Linked DNA regions of Candidatus Puniceispirillum marinum IMCC1322. The protein of the gene in region 1 interacts with the protein of each later gene in a pairwise test. Links are inferred from orthologs where the notes say so. Each region holds a gene or a part of one and is shown in the gene's direction. Other genes may lie near its edges. The genes, in order: secD and pheT.

Evidence for each region.
Region 2: the proteins of secD (region 1) and pheT interact in binary tests that used the Escherichia coli proteins (3 or more experiments, as listed by UniProt). The link is inferred for Candidatus Puniceispirillum marinum IMCC1322 from one-to-one orthologs.

What each region holds. Positions count from the first base shown.
Region 1 is NC_014010.1:428,817-439,418, reverse strand. What follows is about bases 2,005-4,985. They hold secD (protein translocase subunit SecD), read left to right. Parts: upstream 2,005-2,693; coding sequence 2,694-4,277; downstream 4,278-4,985. Other genes in these bases: secF (protein translocase subunit SecF), read left to right, coding at 4,329-4,985; yajC (preprotein translocase subunit YajC), read left to right, coding at 2,290-2,619; SAR116_RS02110 (ATP-binding protein), read right to left, coding at 2,005-2,151. In the rest of the region: SAR116_RS02120 (protein-L-isoaspartate(D-aspartate) O-methyltransferase), read left to right, coding at 1-278; SAR116_RS02115 (LysM peptidoglycan-binding domain-containing M23 family metallopeptidase), read left to right, coding at 271-1,257; more of SAR116_RS02110, read right to left, coding at 1,285-2,004; more of secF, read left to right, coding at 4,986-5,264; SAR116_RS02090 (Mth938-like domain-containing protein), read left to right, coding at 5,267-5,650; SAR116_RS02085 (hypothetical protein), read left to right, coding at 5,643-6,335; methylenetetrahydrofolate--tRNA-(uracil(54)-C(5))-methyltransferase (FADH(2)-oxidizing) TrmFO, read right to left, coding at 6,332-7,693; excinuclease ABC subunit UvrA, read right to left, coding at 7,712-10,597. UniProt on the Escherichia coli protein: Part of the Sec protein translocase complex. Interacts with the SecYEG preprotein conducting channel. SecDF uses the proton motive force (PMF) to complete protein translocation after the ATP-dependent function of SecA.
Region 2 is NC_014010.1:1,338,359-1,349,079, reverse strand. The notes cover bases 1,105-4,204. They hold pheT (phenylalanine--tRNA ligase subunit beta), read left to right. Parts: upstream 1,105-1,504; coding sequence 1,505-3,904; downstream 3,905-4,204. Other genes in these bases: pheS (phenylalanine--tRNA ligase subunit alpha), read left to right, coding at 1,105-1,505. In the rest of the region: rplT (50S ribosomal protein L20), read left to right, coding at 1-274; more of pheS, read left to right, coding at 420-1,104; SAR116_RS06250 (VCBS domain-containing protein), read left to right, coding at 4,282-10,721.

The sequences.
Region 1 (10,602 bases):
GCTTGCGCATTTCTAACATCAGCTTCAGATTAGGTGATGGAAGTCTGGGTTGGCCTGAAGCAGCACCCTTTGACCGCATCATTCTTACATGCGGTTGCCATAAAATTCCCGACAAACTGTTGAACCAATTAAAAATTGGCGGCATCATGGTGGCACCTGAGGGGTTAGGAAAAAATCAACAACTCGTGGTGGTGAAACGTCAAGAGGCTGGTTTTGAACGGAAACATCTCATGGCTGTGACCTTTGTACCACTGATTGAGGGCAAACAGGATGAATAAAGCAGATCAAAACATTACACGCACAACTATGACAGCCTTAATTATCGGCATCATGTCCTTTGCTATGTTGAGTGGTTGTAAAAAACCTAATCTGTCACTAAGCCGCGCAGAACCAGCACCTGTAGTGACAGCCCCATTGCGTGTGGCTGTTGAAATCCTGCCTGCAAGTGGCGTTATTACAGTGCGTGACAATGACAATCTTTATACCATTGCAACGCGCTATCGTGTGACGCCGCGCTCTATAATATTGCAAAATAATTTAATAGCGCCATTTACGTTACGTCCCGGACAACAATTAAAGCTTAACCCAACACGATTTCACATTGTAAAGCCAGGTGACTCACTATTAACGATTTCACAACGCTATGCTGTTGGCCAATTTCAGCTCGCAGAACTCAATAATTTGCAGGAACCCTATAGCCTGACGATTGGACAAAGGTTACAGCTTCCCTTTAGTCAGGATTTTTCCATTCTGGATACGGGGCTTCCTAAGGGAATAGCATCCACCGGCGCATCACAACCTGCCGCCAGCCCAGCACCAGAAAATACGACACAAACGGCGGTTGCATCGGCGCCACGTAAGAAATTTGTTGCACCAACAGGTGATGGCGCTTTTATCTGGCCGGTCAAAGGCGAGGTTATTGCCGAGTTTGGCCCCGCGGCGCGCGGCGTTCGCAATGATGGTGTTAATATCGCCGCCGCGCAGGGTGATATTGTGTCGGCGGCCTCAAAAGGGCGCGTTGCCTTTGTTGGCACCGAGGTAAAGAGTTTCGGGACTTTGGTTCTGGTCAAACATGATGGTGGGATGATTTCAGCCTATGCGCATCTTGACTCAGTCACTGTCAAGGAAGGCGATATTGTCGAGACCGGACAGTCGATTGGTACTGTGGGACAAACTGGTCGCGTTGATTCACCGCAATTGCATTTTGAAATTCGTAAAGCCCGGCAACCTATCGACCCAAGGTTGGTTATAATTTAAGTTTAAAAAAACACCTTAACTATTTGTTTAATAAATATTTGTTTCAGTTCTAGCGGCCAAGTCAACTATGAATTGCCAGGCAACACGTCCAGAACGGGCGCCCCGACCCACAGACCAGCTTAGCGCTTCATGCCGGACATCAATATTTTGGGCATTAATCCCAAAATGTGAAATATAGCCTTCGATCATCTCTAGATATGCATCTTGATCGATTGAATGAAATCCGATCCACAAACCAAAGCGATCAGACAGCGAAACAGATTCTTCAGTCGTTTCAGATGGGTTGATCATCGTTGAGCGTTCATTTTCCATCATTTGACGTGGCATGAGATGGCGTCGGTTTGATGTGGCGTAAAATACGATGTTCTTTGGCCGGCCTTCGATACCGCCTTCCAAAGCAGCTTTCAAAGATTTATAGCTGGTTTCCCCCGAATCAAACGCCAGATCGTCACAAAACAAGATAAATTGACGAGGTATTTGCGCAAGAAAGCTCATCAAAAAAGGCAAATCGACAATATCTTCACGGTGAATCTCAACAAGCGCACAGTCCAAACCACTTTCCATCATGCTTGCATGTACGGCTTTTACCAAAGACGATTTGCCGGTACCGCGTGCGCCCCATAACAAAGCGTTATTTGCTGGCAGACCACGTCCAAAGGCAATCGAATTGGCAAGTAAATTGTCACGTTGATGATCGATACCACGTAAAAGATCAAGCCTGACGCAATTAATGGCATGAACAGGATCAAGACGGCGCATAGCTGCATGCCATACATAAGCGTTGGCATATTCAAGATTATCGGGCTTTGGGGCAGGCGGAGACATGCGCTCAAGAGCCTCAGCAATCCGGATCACCTGTTCAATTAAAACAAATTTTGAGTCATTATCGGTCATTCGTTACCTATATCCTGTCTTGATTGATTTAAACATCCAAAAAATTAAACCACTTAGTTTAATATGGGTCATTGCAGGTTTTGGCTAGTGTCGCTATGTTCTTGCCAGATTTAATTAATATAACGGAGCATTCTTAACATGTTTATTTCACCTGCATTTGCACAAGCGTCTGGCGGCCTAGCCGAAGGTGGTTTTGGCCTGTTACCAATCATTTTTGTAATGGTGATATTTTATTTTCTGTTGATCCGCCCTCAGCAAAAACGTGCTAAGCAGCATAAAGAAATGCTTGGTGCACTTCGGCGTGGTGATAAGATCATCACATCAGGCGGATTAACCGGATCAATCGTTAAAGTCGTTGATGATAGTGAGACTGTCGAGGTGGAAATCGCCAAAGACGTAAAGGTTCATATTGTCCGCTCTATGATTGCTGATATCCAGAACAAAACCGAGCCGGTCAAAAAGAAGTAATGTTCGTTATCTGATAAATCTAATCATATAACGGAAACTTTATACTGACTGTTTTATAAAAAGGTTTGCACCGAATGTTGCAATTTGAAGGCTGGAAAAAATTACTCGTTCTTTTTGTCATTTTGTTAGGCGTCTTTTTTGCGTTGCCTAATCTGGCGCCTACGCAAAATGACAATCAGTCAGACAGTACAGTTGAGTCTGTCTTTGGTTTTCTTCCTGGCAAGCACATCAATCTGGGTCTTGACCTTCAAGGCGGATCCCATCTGTTGTTACGTGTTGATATGGATATTGTTGAACAAGAACGCTTGGACAGTATTGGTGAGACCATACGTCAGGAGTTCCGCAATGATAAGATCCGCTTTGCTGACCTGAAGGTTGATGGCAAAGCTGTACACGTCACCATTCGGGATGCTGATGATGCTGACAAAGCCGAGGCGATACTTAATGAACTTGCAACGGGCTTAAATGTTGCCAGCAACGCGTTAGTCTATGTCATTTCATTTTCCGAAACCGGACTGACGGAATTACAATCAAACACAATTGCGCAATCTATCGAAATCATCCGCCGACGGCTGGATCCCGAAGGTACAAAAGAGCCTGTCATTCAAAGACAGGGTTTGGATCGGGTTCTTGTTCAACTGCCTGGCGTTGACGACCCTGAAGCGGTAAAACGCTTGCTAGGCCGTACTGCCAAGCTGACCTTCCAGCTTGTCGATATGCGGATTACACCACAAGAAGCGGTTGAGCGCGGTCGTGTACCACCTGGCAGTATTTTATTGCCAAGTGATAGCGAAGATGGTCGCAATTTTGTGATCGAAAAACGTGTGATGGTCAGTGGTGAAATGCTGGAAAATGCAACAGCCAGCTTTGATCAGAATAATCAGCCAGCTGTCAGTTTTCAGCTTGATTCCGCGGGCGCCAAACGTTTTGGCCGTGTAACAGGTGCCAATATCGGTCGGCCTTTTGCCATTGTTTTGGATGGTAAGGTCGTATCCGCGCCAACGATACAAAGCCAGATTTTTGGCAGTGGCCAGATTACTGGTAATTTCACAGTTGCAGAAACCAACGAATTATCGCTTGTTCTGCGGGCAGGTGCCTTGCCAGCGCCTTTGATTGTGATGGAAGAACGCTCAATCGGCCCAGGCCTTGGTGCGGACTCTATTGAGGCTGGTAAAATAGCCGCTATCGTTGGGCTATGCCTTGTTATAGTCTATATGTTCCTTAGCTACGGCACATTTGGCATCCTTGCTGACATGGCGTTACTGGTGAATGTCATTTTGATTGTTGCCGCTTTGTCTGCCTTGCAGGCTACGCTGACCTTGCCCGGCATTGCTGGTATTGTTCTGACCATGGGTATGGCAGTGGACGCCAATGTGTTGATATTTGAACGAATACGGGAAGAATTAAAACGTGGTCGGTCAGTAATGGCCGCCATTGATGGGGGCTATCAGCGTGCCATCTCGACGATTGTTGATTCGAATCTGACCACATTATTTGCTGCCTCGTTCCTGTATATTTTTGGTTCAGGGCCCATTAAGGGGTTTGCTGTAACGCTTGGTATTGGCATTGCCACATCCATGTTCACCGCCGTAATGGTCACGCGCCTGTTCATTGTGCTGTGGCTTGAGCGTAAGAAACCAAACGAACTGGTGCTTTAACGTTATATCCAGTTGTTATGCCCCCCATAAAGACTATCAGGGAAATATAAAATGCGTTTAAAACTAGTACCAAGCGATACCAATTTTGATTTTCTGAAATTGCAAAAAATCACCATGGTTTTGTCAACATTTCTAGTTCTGGCATCAATTGGGATGTTTGCAACGGTTGGTCTTAATCTGGGCATTGATTTCAAAGGTGGTATCTTGCTGGAAGCACGCAATATGACCGGCCCTGCGGACATATCCAAAGTCCGTAATGACCTTGGCACTTTGAATTTGGGCGATGTCAGCTTGCAAGGTTTTGGCACTGAGACGGATGTTCTGATCCGTATTCAGCGTCAAGAAGGTGACGAAAAAGCCCAAATTGCTGCCATTAAAGCAGTAACTGACATGCTTGGTAGCGATTACGATATCCGCCGCACAGAATTTGTTGGCCCGACGGTTGGTGCCGAGTTGGCAGAAAAAGGTATTCTGGCTGTCATGTGCGCGCTGATGGCCATTCTTGTTTATATCTGGTTCCGCTTTGAATGGCAGTTTTCCATCGCGGCGATTGTGGCACTGGCACATGACGTATTGTCAACGATTGGCCTGTTTTCATTAACATCTTTTGAATTTAATCTAGCAACAGTGGCGGCGATTTTGACAATTGCCGGATATTCGATCAATGACACGGTTGTTGTATTTGACCGCGTCCGCGAAAATCTACGGCGCTACAAATCCTATGAACAGCGTGATATCTTGAACCGGTCACTAAATGAGACCTTGTCACGGACTGTTATGACGTCGGTCACAACATTGCTTGCATTGACCGCGATTGTGATTTTTGGTGGCGCTGTTTTACGAGACTTTGCGCTGGCTATGATATGGGGTGTTATCATTGGCACCTATTCGTCAGTGTTTATTGCCGTTGGTATGCTGTCACGCTTTGATCTGAAGCGTGTTGATGATGATGAAAATGGCATTGAGGTGCCGGAGTATGAGCGTTAGGCATGGTCGATATAAGCACCTTTTCTGAAAAAGGCGACTTACAGCTTATTCATGGCTATGGTGATAACGGATTTCGCATAAGCGGTTCAAGATACGCCGGAAATGTAATAGTTCTGCCACGCATGACAATGGCATGGTCACTTTCCAATTTGGAAAATTTGACATTTGACGATTTAGGCCCCTTGCTTGGCGATATACCACCACCTTTATTCATTTTGGGGGTTGGGCCAGCACCCATGCAGCTTTACCCTGAACTTGCCGCCCAGTTAAAACCGAACAATATCAACCTTGAAGTCATGTCAACTGCGGCTGCCTGCCGGACATGGAATGTGTTGATGAGTGAAGGGCGGGATGCCGCCGCAGGTTTGATCGCTGTTGATGAATGATACGCCATTTATAGACAATAAGTTCCATAAAGACGCGATAATGGCGCTTAAAATACAGGATCCAGCAATGGCGTTGGTGTTCGGATTTGAGAACACCCAGCGTCGCTCTCTTGCCGCTAATTTAATTTGCTTATCTGGTGAGCTACAAAATGCCCTTCGCATTCCCAAGGAGCCAATGCTGGCTGCCATTCGTGTTCAATGGTGGTACGACACATTGGCCGTAGCTCCCAGTAGCTATAAAGGCAATATTGCGCCTCTGGTAGTTCGTTTGCAAAAACATATACAGAATGATGATATTGAACGTGATGATATTCTGAAATTAATTGAAGCATGGCAGGCTTGTACAATGGACGAGACGGCCTCGACAACACAGGCCTGGAGTATATGCTGGCAATTGGTTGGTCATTATCTGGGTGGCCATGATACTGGCGATAGTGCGCAAAAAATTGCCCCTGTCTTGCACGCTACGCCAACAACAGATCCAGCGACAATACCATCACTGGACAATGCGTTTTTTGGTAACTTGCGAAAACAGGTGCAGGAAAGTCGTCAATGGTGGCTCTATTTTGCCGCCATCATAGGGTATCATAAGCATATGTATGGGCATGATGCTATGGATCATGATCATTTGCTGGTCTGGCGACTGCTTCGGTGGCGGTTATTTGGCTTCAAGATTGCCGACTAGCTGGCCGTCACATCTTTCCATGCGCGAATAGAATCAAGCGCACGCCCAGCATAGGCGGCCTTGCGATCACGCCCTTTTAGCCTTTTTGTTCCAGCTGGCGTTTCAATTTCCGGAAACAGACCAAAATTGACATTCATCGGTTGAAAACTATCTGCCATCGCACCGCCAGTGATATGCGACAGCAATGCGCCATGTGCCGTATCCAGCGGTGGCGCTGTCCAATCCTGACCTTTCAATTCTAGCGCGGCCATCTGCCCAGCCATCAAGCCAATAGCGGCTGACTCAACATAACCCTCAACGCCTGTGATCTGACCCGCAAAACGGATACGCGGCATCGATTTCATCCGAAGTTGTGGATCAAGCAAGCGCGGTGAATTGATGAAGGTGTTCCGGTGCAAGCCACCTAGACGGGCAAATTGCGCATCTTCAAGACCCGGAATGGTTTGGAAAATGCGCACCTGTTCTGCATGTTTCAATTTCGTTTGAAAGCCAACCATATTATACAGCGTACCAAGAGCATTATCCTGACGAAGCTGTATCACCGCATAGGGTCGTGATCCATCATGTGCATTGGTCAGCCCAACGGGCTTCATAGGGCCAAAACGAAGCGTTTCACGACCACGTGATGCCATCACTTCAATGGGCATACATCCCTCAAAATACGGGGTATTTTCTTCCCATTCCTTAAATGACATTTTTTCGCCATCAATCAGCGCATCGATAAAATCTTCATACTGCGATTTTGTCATCGGGCAGTTGATATAATCTTTGCCATCACCGCCATCGGTAGATTTGTCATATCGCGACTGGAACCAAGCCACATCCATATTGACACTATCAAAATGCGCTATTGGCGCAATCGCATCAAAAAAGGCAAGGTCTTCTTCGCCGCCCCACTTGCGAATCATCTCGGCCAGAGCTGGTGAGGTGAGGGGACCTGTAGCAATAATAACCTGTTTCCAGCTATCAGGTATGTCATTCACTTCTTCACGTTCAATTGTGATTAGGGGGTCAGCGGTTAATGCCGCTTCAACAGCTTGAGAAAAACCATCACGATCAACTGCCAAGGCACCACCAGCCGGTACTTTATGCTTGTCAGCCTCACGCAATATAACCGAATTCAAGATCCGCATTTCTTCATGCAGAACCCCAACAGCGTTTGCCGTTGCGTCATCCGAGCGAAAAGAGTTAGAGCAAACCAACTCGGCTAAACCGTGTGTATGATGTGCATCAGTCATGCGTTTTGGGCGCATTTCATGCAAAACTACCGGAATATTCTGCCTAGCAATTTGAAAGGCTGCCTCGCTTCCAGCAAGCCCACCCCCAATTACGTGAATGACTCCATCATTATCTTGCATAGATCACATCCTTGAAATTTAAGTCTTTGACGGGTCAAAAATACGGCTTAGATAATGCCCGGTATGCGATCCAGCAACTTTTGCAACATCTTCTGGTGTACCTTCGGCAACAACAAGACCGCCGCCATCTCCGCCTTCAGGACCAAGATCGATCACCCAGTCGGCAGTCTTGATAACATCCATATTATGTTCGATAACAATCACGGTATTGCCCTGATCAACAAGTTCCTGCAAGACGTCCAGTAATTTGGCAATGTCATGGAAATGAAGTCCCGTTGTAGGTTCATCAAGAATATAGATCGTGCGTCCTGTGGCACGCCGCGACAATTCTTTTGAAAGCTTTACACGCTGGGCTTCGCCGCCGGACAAGGTGGTAGCTTGCTGTCCGATCCGGACGTAGCCCAACCCCACACGTAGCATCGTTTCAAGCTTTTCCCGGATGGCCGGCACAGCTTTAAAATACTCAACACCTTCTTCAACTGTCATATCAAGAACATCAGCTATCGACTTGCTACGCCATGTAATTTCTAATGTTTCACGATTATATCTTCGGCCTTTGCAGCTATCACAAGTGACATAAACATCAGGCAGAAAATGCATTTCAATCTTGATAAGTCCATCGCCCTGACAAGCCTCACAACGGCCACCTTTAACGTTAAAAGAAAAGCGCCCAGGCGCATAACCACGCGCTTTAGCTTCTGGCAATCCTGCGAACCATTCACGGATTGGTGTAAAGGCACCAGTATATGTTGCCGGATTCGAACGTGGAGTTCGGCCAATAGGGGACTGATCAATATCAACAACCTTATCCAGATAGTCGGCACCTATGATTGTTTTATGTGGGGCAGGCATTTCACGGGCTTTGTGCAAGCGCCGTGCAAGTGATTTCCATAGCGTTTCCAGAACCAATGTTGATTTGCCACCACCAGATACACCCGTTACACAGGTCAACACCCCAAGCGGAAACCCAACACTCACATCCTGCAGGTTATTACCATTTGCGCCTTCGACACGAATGACACGGCCTTTTGTACCTTTTCGCCGTTTTTCGGGTATCGCTATCTCACGCACACCCGAGAGATACTGACCAGTTAATGACGCCTCATTTGTCATTACATCTTCGGGGGTTCCTTCGGCAACGACAAAACCACCATGCACACCCGCACCAGGCCCCATATCGACGACATAATCTGCCAACCGGATCGCATCTTCATCATGTTCAACGACCAGCACCGTATTGCCAAGGTCGCGCAAGCGTATCAAGGTTGACAGTAGCCGGTCATTATCACGCTGATGCAGACCAATCGAAGGCTCATCCAGAACATAGAGAACACCCGTCAGGCCAGATCCAATTTGTGATGCCAACCGAATACGCTGTGATTCGCCGCCAGACAATGTGCCTGAATTACGCGCCATTGACAGATAGTTCAAGCCGACATTGACCAGAAAGCCGAGGCGTTCGTTGATTTCCTTTAGAATGCGCGCTGCAATTTCAGATTGCTGACCTTCAAGCCTTGAGCCCAAATCAGAGAACCAGTCCCGCGCATCTCCAATCGACAGACGGGCAATATCTGAAATATCATATTTATCGATTTTCACAGCCAGCGATTCGGCTTTCAATCGTTTACCAGCACATGAATCACAAGCATGATTGGCTCTGAATTTCTCCAGTTCTTCACGCACCCATGACGAGTCAGTTTCGCGATATCGACGAGCCAAATTCGGCATAATACCTTCAAATGGCTTGGTTGTCCGATAAGACCGCATACCGTCATCAAATTCCATCGTCACAGGCATCTTGCCTGAACCATGCAGGATGATTGATTTGGTATCGTCATCCAAATCATAGAACGGCACATCAAGAGAAAAATTAAACTGTTTGGCAAGCGATTCTAGCGTCTGCATATAATATCTTGCGGTGCTGGATGCCCAAGGCGCCAACGCGCCACCACGAAGCGTTGTTTGCTGGTCTGGAACAACAAGTTGTTCATCAAAATGACTGCTGACACCCAATCCGTCACAGGCAGGGCATGCTCCAAAGGGATTGTTAAACGAAAATAGCCGCGGTTCGATTTCATCAATGCTGAAGCCTGACTCAGGGCAGGCAAAGCGTGCTGAAAATACTGTCCGCCCCGCATGACGACCAGCTATATCGTCATCCTGTTCATCTGATGTATTATCAAGGCTTTCGGCCGTATCGGCATAGGCAAGACCGTCAGCAAGCGCCAGTGCTGTTTCTAACGAGTCAGCCAGACGCGTGGCCAGTTCATCCAAATCACCCTTGATGATGACCCGGTCAACAACAACTTCAATGTCATGCTTGCGTTTTTTATCCAACTCAGGCGTGTCATCGATATCATACAGCGCCCCATCAATGCGGACACGGCTAAAGCCTTTACGATTAAGTTCCCCAAGTTCTTTACGATATTCACCCTTGCGGCCACGAACGATCGGAGCCAGCAAGTATAATCTGGTGCCTTGCTCCATCGCCAGCAGGATATCAACCATCTGGCTGACAGTCTGGCTTCGAATAGGCAAACCGGTAGCCGGTGAATAGGGAATACCGACACGTGCCCATAACAACCGCATATAATCATATATTTCCGTGACTGTACCAACGGTCGAACGCGGATTGCGCGACGTGGTTTTCTGTTCAATGGAAATGGCAGGTGACAGACCCTCAATCAAATCAACATCAGGCTTCTGCATCATCTCAAGAAACTGGCGCGCATAAGCGGACAGCGATTCGACATAACGACGCTGTCCCTCGGCGTATATTGTATCAAATGCTAACGAAGATTTACCGGATCCTGATAATCCTGTTAGCACAACCAGTCTGTCTCTGGGCAAATCAATATCTACATTTGCTAGGTTATGCTCCCGTGCACCACGAACAGAAATCATCCGTG
Region 2 (10,721 bases), 910 kb from region 1 along the record:
TCGTAAAAATACTTTCCGGACAGCTACGCAGGCGGTCGATAAAGCCCGTCAATACGCGTATCGTGACCGCCGTGTTCGCAAGCGGGAATTCCGCGCTTTGTGGATTCAGCGGATCAATGCGGCTGCTCGCATCCATGGCATCACCTATTCACAGATGATGGGTGGTTTGATCAAGGCTGGGATCGAAATTGACCGCAAGATGCTTGCTGATCTTGCTGTGAATGAACCAGCAGCCTTTACCGCGCTGGTGGAACGTTCACGCGCGGCAAGCTAAACACGCTTCATACCTGAATATTCAGGCCGCAGCTTTGAACGGCGCCAGATCGTTATTTGGTGGTTCAAGGCGGCGGCCTGTTCTATTTTGAACTGATTATTTATCGCCCCTCTGTGATGATACTAACCTTGCTGGAACGGATATTATGCAAAATCTGGAACCTCTATCATCGGAAATTCTGGCAGCTATAGATGCGGCTGAAACACTCGAAGCGCTGGACAATGTGCGCATTGAGGCATTGGGTAAAAAAGGCCGTGTGTCATTGATGATGCGTGATCTTGGCGGGATGGAACCCGAAGCGCGCAAACAGGCCGGACAGGATCTGAACGTCCTCAAGGACACGATCGCCCATGCGATTGAGACGCGCCAGACAATTCTGGCTGATGCGGCGCTTGCCGAAAAGCTGTCTGCCCAGCGTGTTGATGTGAGTTTGCCATCGCGTCCGCATAGTGACGCAAGCCTGCACCCGCTTTCGCGCACAATCGAAGAAGTTGTCGCCATCTTTGCCGAAATGGGTTTCACGGTTGCCGAAGGCCCCGATATCGAGTCGGATTATTATAATTTCACCGCGCTGAATATTCCCGAAGAACATCCCGCGCGTCAGGAACATGATACCTTCTATCTGCCGCCTGATGCTGATGGCAAACGCAAGGTCTTGCGGACACATACCTCGCCGGTGCAGGTGCGAACTATGGAAACCAGCGAACCACCCATCCGGATTATCGTACCGGGCCGCACCTATCGTTCGGATCATGACGCCACCCATTCGCCGATGTTCCATCAATGCGAAGGTCTGGTGATTGGGGATGGCATCCATATGGGGCATCTCAAAGGTTGTCTGATCGATTTCTGCCGCGCATTCTTTGGTGTTGATGATCTGCCGGTACGTTTCCGCCCCAGTTATTTCCCGTTCACTGAGCCATCTGCCGAAGTTGATATTGGCTGTACGCGCGATGGGGGTGGCCTGAAAATTGGCGCTGGTGATGACTGGCTGGAAATTCTTGGCTCTGGCATGGTCAATCCGCGGGTGCTGGAAAACTGTGGCTATGACCCTGACAAATATCAGGGCTTTGCCTTTGGCATGGGAATCGAACGCATTGCGATGTTGAAATATGGCATTCCCGATTTGCGGACATTTTATGACAGTGATCTGCGCTGGATGCGGCATTATGGATTTTTGCCGTTTGATGCGCCGTCGATACACGCTGGTCTGGTAGGGGGTAGTGTCTGATGAAATTTACCCGTGACTGGTTATTTGACCATCTTGATACGGATCGTAGCCTTGATGAGATTCTCGACATTCTGCCCATGCTTGGCCTTGAGGTTGAATCGGTAACTGACCGTGCGGCGGCACTGGCACCTTTTACCATTGCCGAGGTGATATCGGCAGAACAGCATCCGAATGCCGATAAATTGCGTGTTTGTATGGTCAATACCGGATCTGGCGACCCGATTCAGGTGGTGTGCGGTGCGCCCAATGCGCGCGCAGGTATGAAGGGCGTATTTGCACCGGCTGGTGCCTATGTGCCAGGTATTGATCTGACGCTCAAAGTGGGTGAAATCCGCGGCGAGGCGTCAAATGGCATGCTCTGTTCGGAACGCGAAATGCAGTTATCCGATGAACATGATGGCATTATCGATCTGCCTGCTGATGCGCCGGTTGGCGCGGCCTTTGCGCCTTATGCGGGTCTTGATGATCCGGTCATCGAGATTGCTATCACGCCAAACCGTGCCGATTGCCTTGGCGTGCGCGGTGTTGCCCGTGATCTGGCGGCGGCGGGATATGGCCGTTTGAAAGATGTTGATTTTGCGGCGCATGACGGCAGTTATGACAGTCCGGTTAACTGGGCGATCGATCCGGCGGCGAGTGCGCTTTGCCCGCGTATTACCGGACGCGGTTTTCGTGGCCTGAAAAATGGTCCCAGCCCAAGCTGGATGGCTGGTCGTCTGAACGCTGTTGGCCAGCGCCCGATCAATGCACTGGTTGATATCACCAATTATGTGATGATCGATCTTGGTCGCCCGTTACATGCCTATGATGTAGCCAAGATTAATGGTGACACTTTGACCATTCGTCCGGCCAAGGATGGCGAGACGCTGACAGCGCTTAATGAGAAAGAATACAAATTAGACAGCAGCATGGGCATCATCGCCGATAGCCACGGTGCTGATGATTTGGCAGGCATTATGGGCGGCGAACGTACCGGCGTTAGTGACGAAACAACCGAGATGTTCCTCGAATCAGCTATTTTTGATCCGATTTCGGTGGCGACCACGGCGCGCAAGCTGAATATTAATTCGGACGCCCGCTATCGCTTTGAGCGTGGGTTGGATGTGACCTCGCCTGACTGGGTACAGGGGCATGTGGCGCGGCTAGTGCTGTCAATCTGTGGCGGCGAAGCCAGTCATATGGTCAGCGCTGGTGATGGTGCCAACTGGCAACGTCAGATTTTCCTGAGCCATGACAAGGTAGAAAAGCTGACCGGCATGGATGTTCCCGTGGCCAGACAGCAGCAGATTCTGGAAATCCTCGGCTTTACTGTTGATGCCAAAGAAGGCGGCTGGACAGTCAGCCCGCCACCATGGCGCGGCGACATTGATGGTGCTGCCGATCTGGTCGAGGAAATCGGCCGCATTCATGGCTATGATAATTTGACGATGGCACATTTGCCGCGTGAACATGTGGTGGCACAACCATCATTATCGCCAGCTCAGGCACGTCTGTTCCGGGCGCGCCGTGCGCTTGCTGGCCGTGGTCTGATGGAAGCGGTGACATTTTCCTTCCTGTCCGAATCGCACGCACAGGCTTTTGGCGGTGGTGCGGATCACCTGAAACTGGTGAATCCGATCAGTGCTGATCTGTCCGATATGCGGCCGTCTATTTTGCCGAATTTGCTTGCCGCCGCCGCACGTAATCAGGATCGTGGCGAGGCTGATGTGGCCATGTTTGAGATCGGCCCCGTATTTCTGGGTGACAAGCCGGATGAACAACGGACAGCCTGTAGCGGTATCCGGCATGGGGCAAGTGCGCCGCGGGAATGGCATGGCACTATGCGCAAAATTGATGTGTTTGATGCCAAGGCCGATGCCGAAGCGGCTCTTGCGGCTCTTGGTATCCGCGCCGCAGGCATCCAGACGAGTACTGAAGCACTGGACTATTTTCATCCTGGCCGTTCCGGCAGCTTGATTCAGGGACGCACAAAACTAGCCAGCTTTGGCGAATTCCATCCGCGTATTGCCGATATGTTCGGGTTACGCGGTACTGCCGTTGGTTTTGAAATCCATGTCGATGATGTGCCGATGCCAAAATCAAAAGGGCCTGCCAAATCATTGCTGTCCATGTCGGTATTTCAGCCTGTTTCACGTGACTTTGCCTTTATCGTCAATGCCGATGTGTCGGCCGGTGATCTGCTTCGTGCGGTGAAATCGGGGGCTGGTTCTTTGCTGGCTGATATGCGTGTCTTTGACGTCTATCAGGGCGACAATATCGAAGCTGGCAAAAAATCAGTCGCTATAACGATTACGCTAAGCCCGACCAAGGCAACGCTGACCGATGAAGAGATTGAAAAAATTTCTGCATCTGTCATCGCCCTGGCGGCCAAAAATTGCGGTGCTGTATTGCGCGGTTAATTATCGTTTTAACCGTGCCACAATGTCTCTTAATGGCTTTATTCTGGGTGCCATTCCGGCACCATACGCCATAGGCATTCTGCGTCAAAAAATCATTATTTTTCATATAGTTTAGACTAGTTTAAATCCGATGATTCTATCATCGGATTTGCTGTTATGGGGTCGTCATACATATACGCATAGGCGTATGGCCAGATCAGATTGCAACGGTGTAATTAAGATTAAATACCTGTATATATTGCATTTTTCTAATTTAAAAAAAAGAAAAAATATCAATTTTTTTGCGGCCATTAACTTTTTTTTAACGAGGTGTCCCGTAACTTCAGAACTGAGGGAGTGTGTGAAACTCAAACTCGGATTGTCCAACGGAGTTATTTATGACGAATTCAGATCGCTATTCACCTGATGATTATAATACTGATCAGATTGACGAAGATATCGTCGAGCATCAGGGCACAGTAAAAGCCAAGGCCAAAAAAACCAAGGCGGGAACCAAGCCCGTAGCTGGCAAGCGTAAATCGCCTAACGCGGCTAAGCGCAAGCCAAAGGCGTCCTCGTCTGGCACTGTCGCCGCCCGCGCAAGGCGGATGGATAGCGATACGGATAGCAAGCAGGACAGACAGAAAGCCGGGGCAAACACCACGGCTAAATCTGTTAAGGCAAAGACTGCCGTAAAAAAGCCTGCCGTTAAGGTGGCAGCTAAAAAAACCGCAACCAACCGCGCCACGACAAACCGTGCCCAGACAAACCGTGCCCAGACAAACCGTGCCCAGACAAACCGTGCCCAGACAAACCGTGCCCAGACAAACCGTGTTGGTAAAACCGCTTTGTCGAAGGAAACAGTGATGAAGGCGCTGGCGCAACAGGAACTGGTCGCAAATAGCTCCGCACGGCGTGAAGCGCTTAAAGGCATGTCATCAAAAGGCGCGCCGTTGAAAAAAGATGCCGCGAAAAAAGGTGCTGAAGCGGCGGGTACCGGCATTGTCTGGACATTGCTGGGTATTGGCCTTGCCGCCTGTGCGGGTGGCACGTCCTATGTCGATAGGCCGGTAACTAAGGAAGTGCCGGGTGATCCTGTGGGCGATCCTACGAACTTGCCTGGTACAAAAGGTGCTAGTGGCTCAGCGGACCCCGCAGAGCTAGCTGAAGTCAAGAGCACGCTTACCGAAACGCAAAAAGCGCTTGCAAATGTGCTTGGCAATACGGGTCAGGTATCAAAGGGTCTGCCGCGTGGAGCAAAAATCTATTTGTTGGATAAGGATGGAAACCGTGTGCCTTTGCTTGATAGCGATGGCAACCAGATTGTCACCGATGTGAATGGTCAGTTTAATATTTCCAACCTGACTCCGGCACAGCGTGTGCAACTTGCGACCTATGGCTATGAGGCTGATTTGACAGGCTCAGTTGATGCGATGACAGGCGAGATTTATACGGGTGGCTCCGTACGTTCTATACCAGGTCAGTCAGCTACATTTTCTTCGCCTCTGACAACATTATTGGATAGCGTGAATTCTAGCGCTCGACAGGATGTTCTTGATCTTCTGTTTCCGGATTCGGGTGTCACAATCAATGATATCCTGACGCATTTGAATTATCGGTTAGTGCCAGAAGCTATGATGGATGGTTTTGACGCAAAATCAAATATCATTGAAAAAATAGCAATTCGCGTTATGGCGACTTTGGAACGGTTTGTCAGCGAAGATTCGACACCTAACAGATCATCGGCTGAAAAGGCCAGCGAGGCTATTAAAAAGCTTGTAAATGAGATCAATAAGGTCATCGATAACAACAAGAATGATAATAATCCAAAGCAGACGCTGGATGATGTTGTCGGTTTGAAATCCGAATCCGAAGTTCAACATCAGATAGAGCAGGCAGAAAATTATGGTGGTGGTCGCCCATCGGCCGCGCCAAATAATAACCTATCCACGAATGAAGACACGTCGCGGGAAATTTCGCTATCTGATTTGGGTTTTTCTGATTCGGAATTGAACGAGGAATTTGGCGCGATCACTTTTACCACGCTGAATGGCACTCTGACATTCAACGTGGTAGATGGCATAGCTTCATTTACATATAATAACAACACCATAAACGCAGGGCAAGAAAATGTAGCGGTCGTAGCAGGTCAGAAAATTAACATCGCCTGGATAAAGGGTGGTGTCTTCACCTACACCCCTAGCAACAACCAAAGCGGTGATGCGCAACTGACCTACCGGGTTGAGGCCAAGGAAAAAGGCCAAGCCTATAATTCTGATAGTCCTGTTGATGAAGACCCGAACAATGCCGGTACAAATTTGCAATCCGCACCAGTGACGATGACCATTACGGTCAATCCGGTGAATGACACCCCGACAGATACCGCATTATCAGGTGTTGCTGTGCTAAGGGCTATTCAGGGTGTGATCACCGCAAAAGATACATTGGACGACGCGCTGGCAGATGGTGCCTTTGCTACGGCACAGGCGGCCTTGCAAAAGGCGCTGGATGCGCTGATCGATCTGAATATTGGCGGTCGTCCGGTTAGTGAGGTCAGCCAGGGTCAGGGTGACAAGAATAAAATCGCCGAATTCATCAACGCGACAAAGGCGCTGATCGTAGCGGGCACCACCGCAGGTGATGAGGCCGCGGATAAAGCCGCTTATGACGTCTTCCGAGCGGCAGCAACCGCGCGTACAGATGATGATGCGGCCATAACAAACGATGGTGCCTTTACCACTCTTGCCACTGAGACGAGGGCGCTTAAAGTCGCCGAGGTATATCGTGTTGCTGACGGTGTTGTCCATCTGGGCGGTAATCCGGGCGGTAATTTGACATCAACGGATGTAGAGGATGCAGGTCTTGAACGTTTGTCTGCACTTAATGCGGCCAAAAAAGCGATTGATGCTTTGCCGGCAAATCTAGCTGATTCAAATGCCGCCCTGACCGCATTTGAAGCATTTCATAACGCGCTGTCTGCGGTAAAAGCGGCGACAAATCTTGGCTATATGGATGATCTGGTGGCCAAGGCCGATGCCGTGCTGGCCGCACTAGATACAGCCTATGATGCAACTGGTCTGGCCGATGAACGGGCAGATGTTGTCGCCAAATTGACCGACGCCAAAACGTTCTTTTCTACCCCGGCAACGGCCAATCCGGCCATTATGAAGCTGGTTGTTGATGTTGATGATGCCTTTGCCATGCTGAAAAGTGCCGATGCCACAAATATTGTCGCGCGGCTAAAGGCGTTTGCTGATGCGCTGGGCAAACTTGATGCGGGTGATGGAAATGCCGCGCAATCGGCGGCTGTTATTGCGGCGGCAACAACCATGCTTCAGGAATTATTTGATCCGGCGCATACAAATACGGCGCGGGGGGGTTACAATGATGCGTTGGAAACGCTGATTAATGCGCAAACGGATGTTAATGAGGCAATACCGCCTTTCACCATTGGTGGTACCCCCGATGGCGCACTGTTTAGGGCGGTACTGGTCAAGATAGGTAACGGTGCCGACAATGATGCCGCTACATTGCTTGACAATGTCTATCAATGGCAACTGGTTCTGACGGGGGATGCTAAACCTGTTGGCGCAACCTATAAAATCATTGTCACCTACAATGATGCCGATGGCGGCTCATATCCGGAAACCTACGTTCTGGTGCAGGACGTATCGCAAACCGGCCTGTATTTAACGCCCACTAGCGGTAATACGCGCGAATATTCCGGCCAGCATGATGTGCTGAATCCGAATGCGGGCGGCCCGACACTGGCTGAAGGGCAGGATCGCGGTGCTAACCGACAGGCGGATAACATCGCCGCTGGTCAACCCAATGACGTGAATAGCGATACTTTCTCCTTTACAGGCGGTCTGCCTGTTGGTGGTGATCTGCAGGTCAATGGCACGTTTATTGAGGTACCGCGGGCGGAGAACGCGCCCGTTGATGCAACGCCAGTGACCATAGTCTTTGCGGAAAAGGATGATGCAGGTTCAGCCGCTATTATCGACGTAAATGGCCGGGAAATTACGATCACGCTATGGGTTGGTGCAACTGCTCTTGAGGTGAAAACAGCACTTGATAAACTCTTTGGGGCTAATGATGAGCCTGTTCCAGCTTCGGATGGATCTGATGATCAAGGAGCGGCCAAACTAGCCGCCGAAACCATAAATGCCCAGCGAGCTGCGTTAAAAGCCATCTTATCGTTGGATGGTGGCATTACATTTACAGTTGACCAAAATGGAACCGCAGGCATTGAAAGTGCCGATAGTGATAATATTACCATTACCTTGGCAGGTACAAATGTTGCTGCCAATGATGTTACTGCCATTGAAGCGGCAAAAACCAATCTGGACGCTTTGCTTAAAGCGCGCAACCCTGACAAAGCCACCGAAACCATCACCATCGGCGCGGGTGAAATCACGCTGGCTGATGGTACCAAAATGTCTTTTGCCGAAACCGTGGTGACAATCGCCACGGATGATAACGGCGATGGTACGATAGAGGCCGGTGAACGCCCTGCCATGACCATCTATGTCATTCAGGACGGCACGCGTGATGATGGCACCGGCACACAGGTACCTAACTGGGTTGTCAAGGCCATCGCCACAGCCAATATCGGCAACGTTCAAGGCACCCATTATGTCATTGGCACCGTTGCCGCCGATGGCACCTACAGCCCGAACATGGCCGCGCCAACCACCAGCTGGACAGTGCATGAGGACGGTTTGGAACCTGAGGATTTCAACACCACTCCGACGGACTCTAATGAGGTGGATGATACGCTTGCGATCTCCTATGAATATGCGCTGGCGCCGAAAAGCGACAGCAACAATAATGATGAATTTCACCTTTTGGAACGGGGCGGCCAGCACGGTATTGGCGAGAGCGTATCTGCAAAGCAGACGCTGACGCATGTTGGCCGGACAACACCTGATTATGAAGGTGCTGACCCGACGCGTACGGTCGAATTGACCCGTACGACGATCGAAACCCGCCTGCATGAAGCGAATTTCAATGGCTTTAAAGATGTTCAGGTCGATGGTGTCGACAATTCCGGCGATGATGACGCCACAAATGACGCCACCTTCAGCTATGCGGCTACTGACGGCGGTGATGCCAAAAATCTGATCACCGTTTCGGTGACACCTGCCGCCGCACCTGATCCGGTTACGTTTGTTTTTGCGCATACTGGTGATAATGGCACAGATCCAGTGGTTTCGATAAATGGCCGTGAAATCACTGTCACATTTGCGGCTGATGCCTCGGTTGCCGATGTATTTACCTATTTGAATGGAGCATTCAAGGAAAACACGGATGTTGTTGCACTGGTCGATATTGCCAAGTTGAGTTTTGTCTCGGAAATTGATGCTGACATCAATAATGCCAACGCCGTGGCCGCAACCGATGCAGACGGCAATGTTGTTATAACTATTACATCTCCGGGCGATACACTTCCCAACCTTAAAACAGCGTTGGACAAGGCGGCCATAGACGAAGAATTTACCAAATTGACGTTGCAGCAACCAACCCTTGCAGAGCAAGTTTATAATATTGATGCGGGTGTGATCTATCTGCCTGCGATCACCAAGGATGGGACGGTTGTGTCCACTGACGTGCGCATTACCTTTGCGGCGAAAACCTTCACCAATTTCACCTTCACTGACGATGACGTCACGCCTGAGAATATGGCAACGTTGGCCGCCGCCAGAACCGTTGCAGAATTTGGCTCCAAACTTACTGCAATTAGAGGTGCAGGACAAACCTACACCGATCTTGTACAAGGGACAAAAGACCTTCTTGACGCCCTTGAAACAGCCTGGATTGCATTCGGAACCAGGGGTGAAAACCGAGCCGACCTGCAAACGGCCATTGACAATCTCAAAGCGGTAGATACGGATGACGAAGTAACTACACCAGCAGAAGCTGCACGCGCTTTTGCGGGGGTTCCGGCATTAATCGCCGCTGTCGAAACTGTGCTTGGCACTGTAGCCGATATGGGCACGGTCGCTGACGAGCGTGTGGCACTTACCATCTATGTCTCGCAGGATGAAGACGGTACATGGTCTGCCAAGGCCACCCCGGATATTGGCGATCTGGCGGGGACGACATATTATGTCATCGGCACCGTTGCCGCCGATGGCACCGTGACGATGAATGGTGCAGGTACTGCCGCAGATGTTGACGGGCAGGTTCTAACCTATACTGTCACCACCCCGATGCCGGGTACCATCAAACATGTTATCAATACCCGCAATGTCGATGACAATGATGCCGTATTCCAGGCCGAAAACGGGTTCCGCACGCCGAATGAACAAGACGCCGCTGATGCCCGCAAAAATGTCGGCGCGGCAGATGCCTTTACTGGTCGGCATCTCGTGCAAAAGGACGGTGACGCGACGAATAAGGGCGCCGGAAACACGGACAGCTTTGCTTATGATGCCAGTCTGTTTGATTCAACACAGACACCTGCGGTTACGGGCACGGTAGCTGGTGATGATCTCACGCTTGTTATTGAGATTGGCGGAGGCAAACTCTATTCCGGTGATGGCAAAACCGAAAATACAATCGCTGATACTGATGTGACGCTGAATCACGCTACTTTGGATGCGCTGGCGGTTGGGGATCATAAATTTAAGCTGGTAGCTGATAGGAGCGACGATACGGTAAAAAGCATTGCTGACACTGCGGTTTTGACCGCTGACCAGTTTGTTTTGGCTACCTTCACGATTACGCGCAGTGACAATGGCACCGATCAGGATCTGGATGATGATACATTTACCGTAACATTGACCCCCAATGAAACAGGTGAAGCGGTGGCAACGCCTGGCCAGCGTCAAGT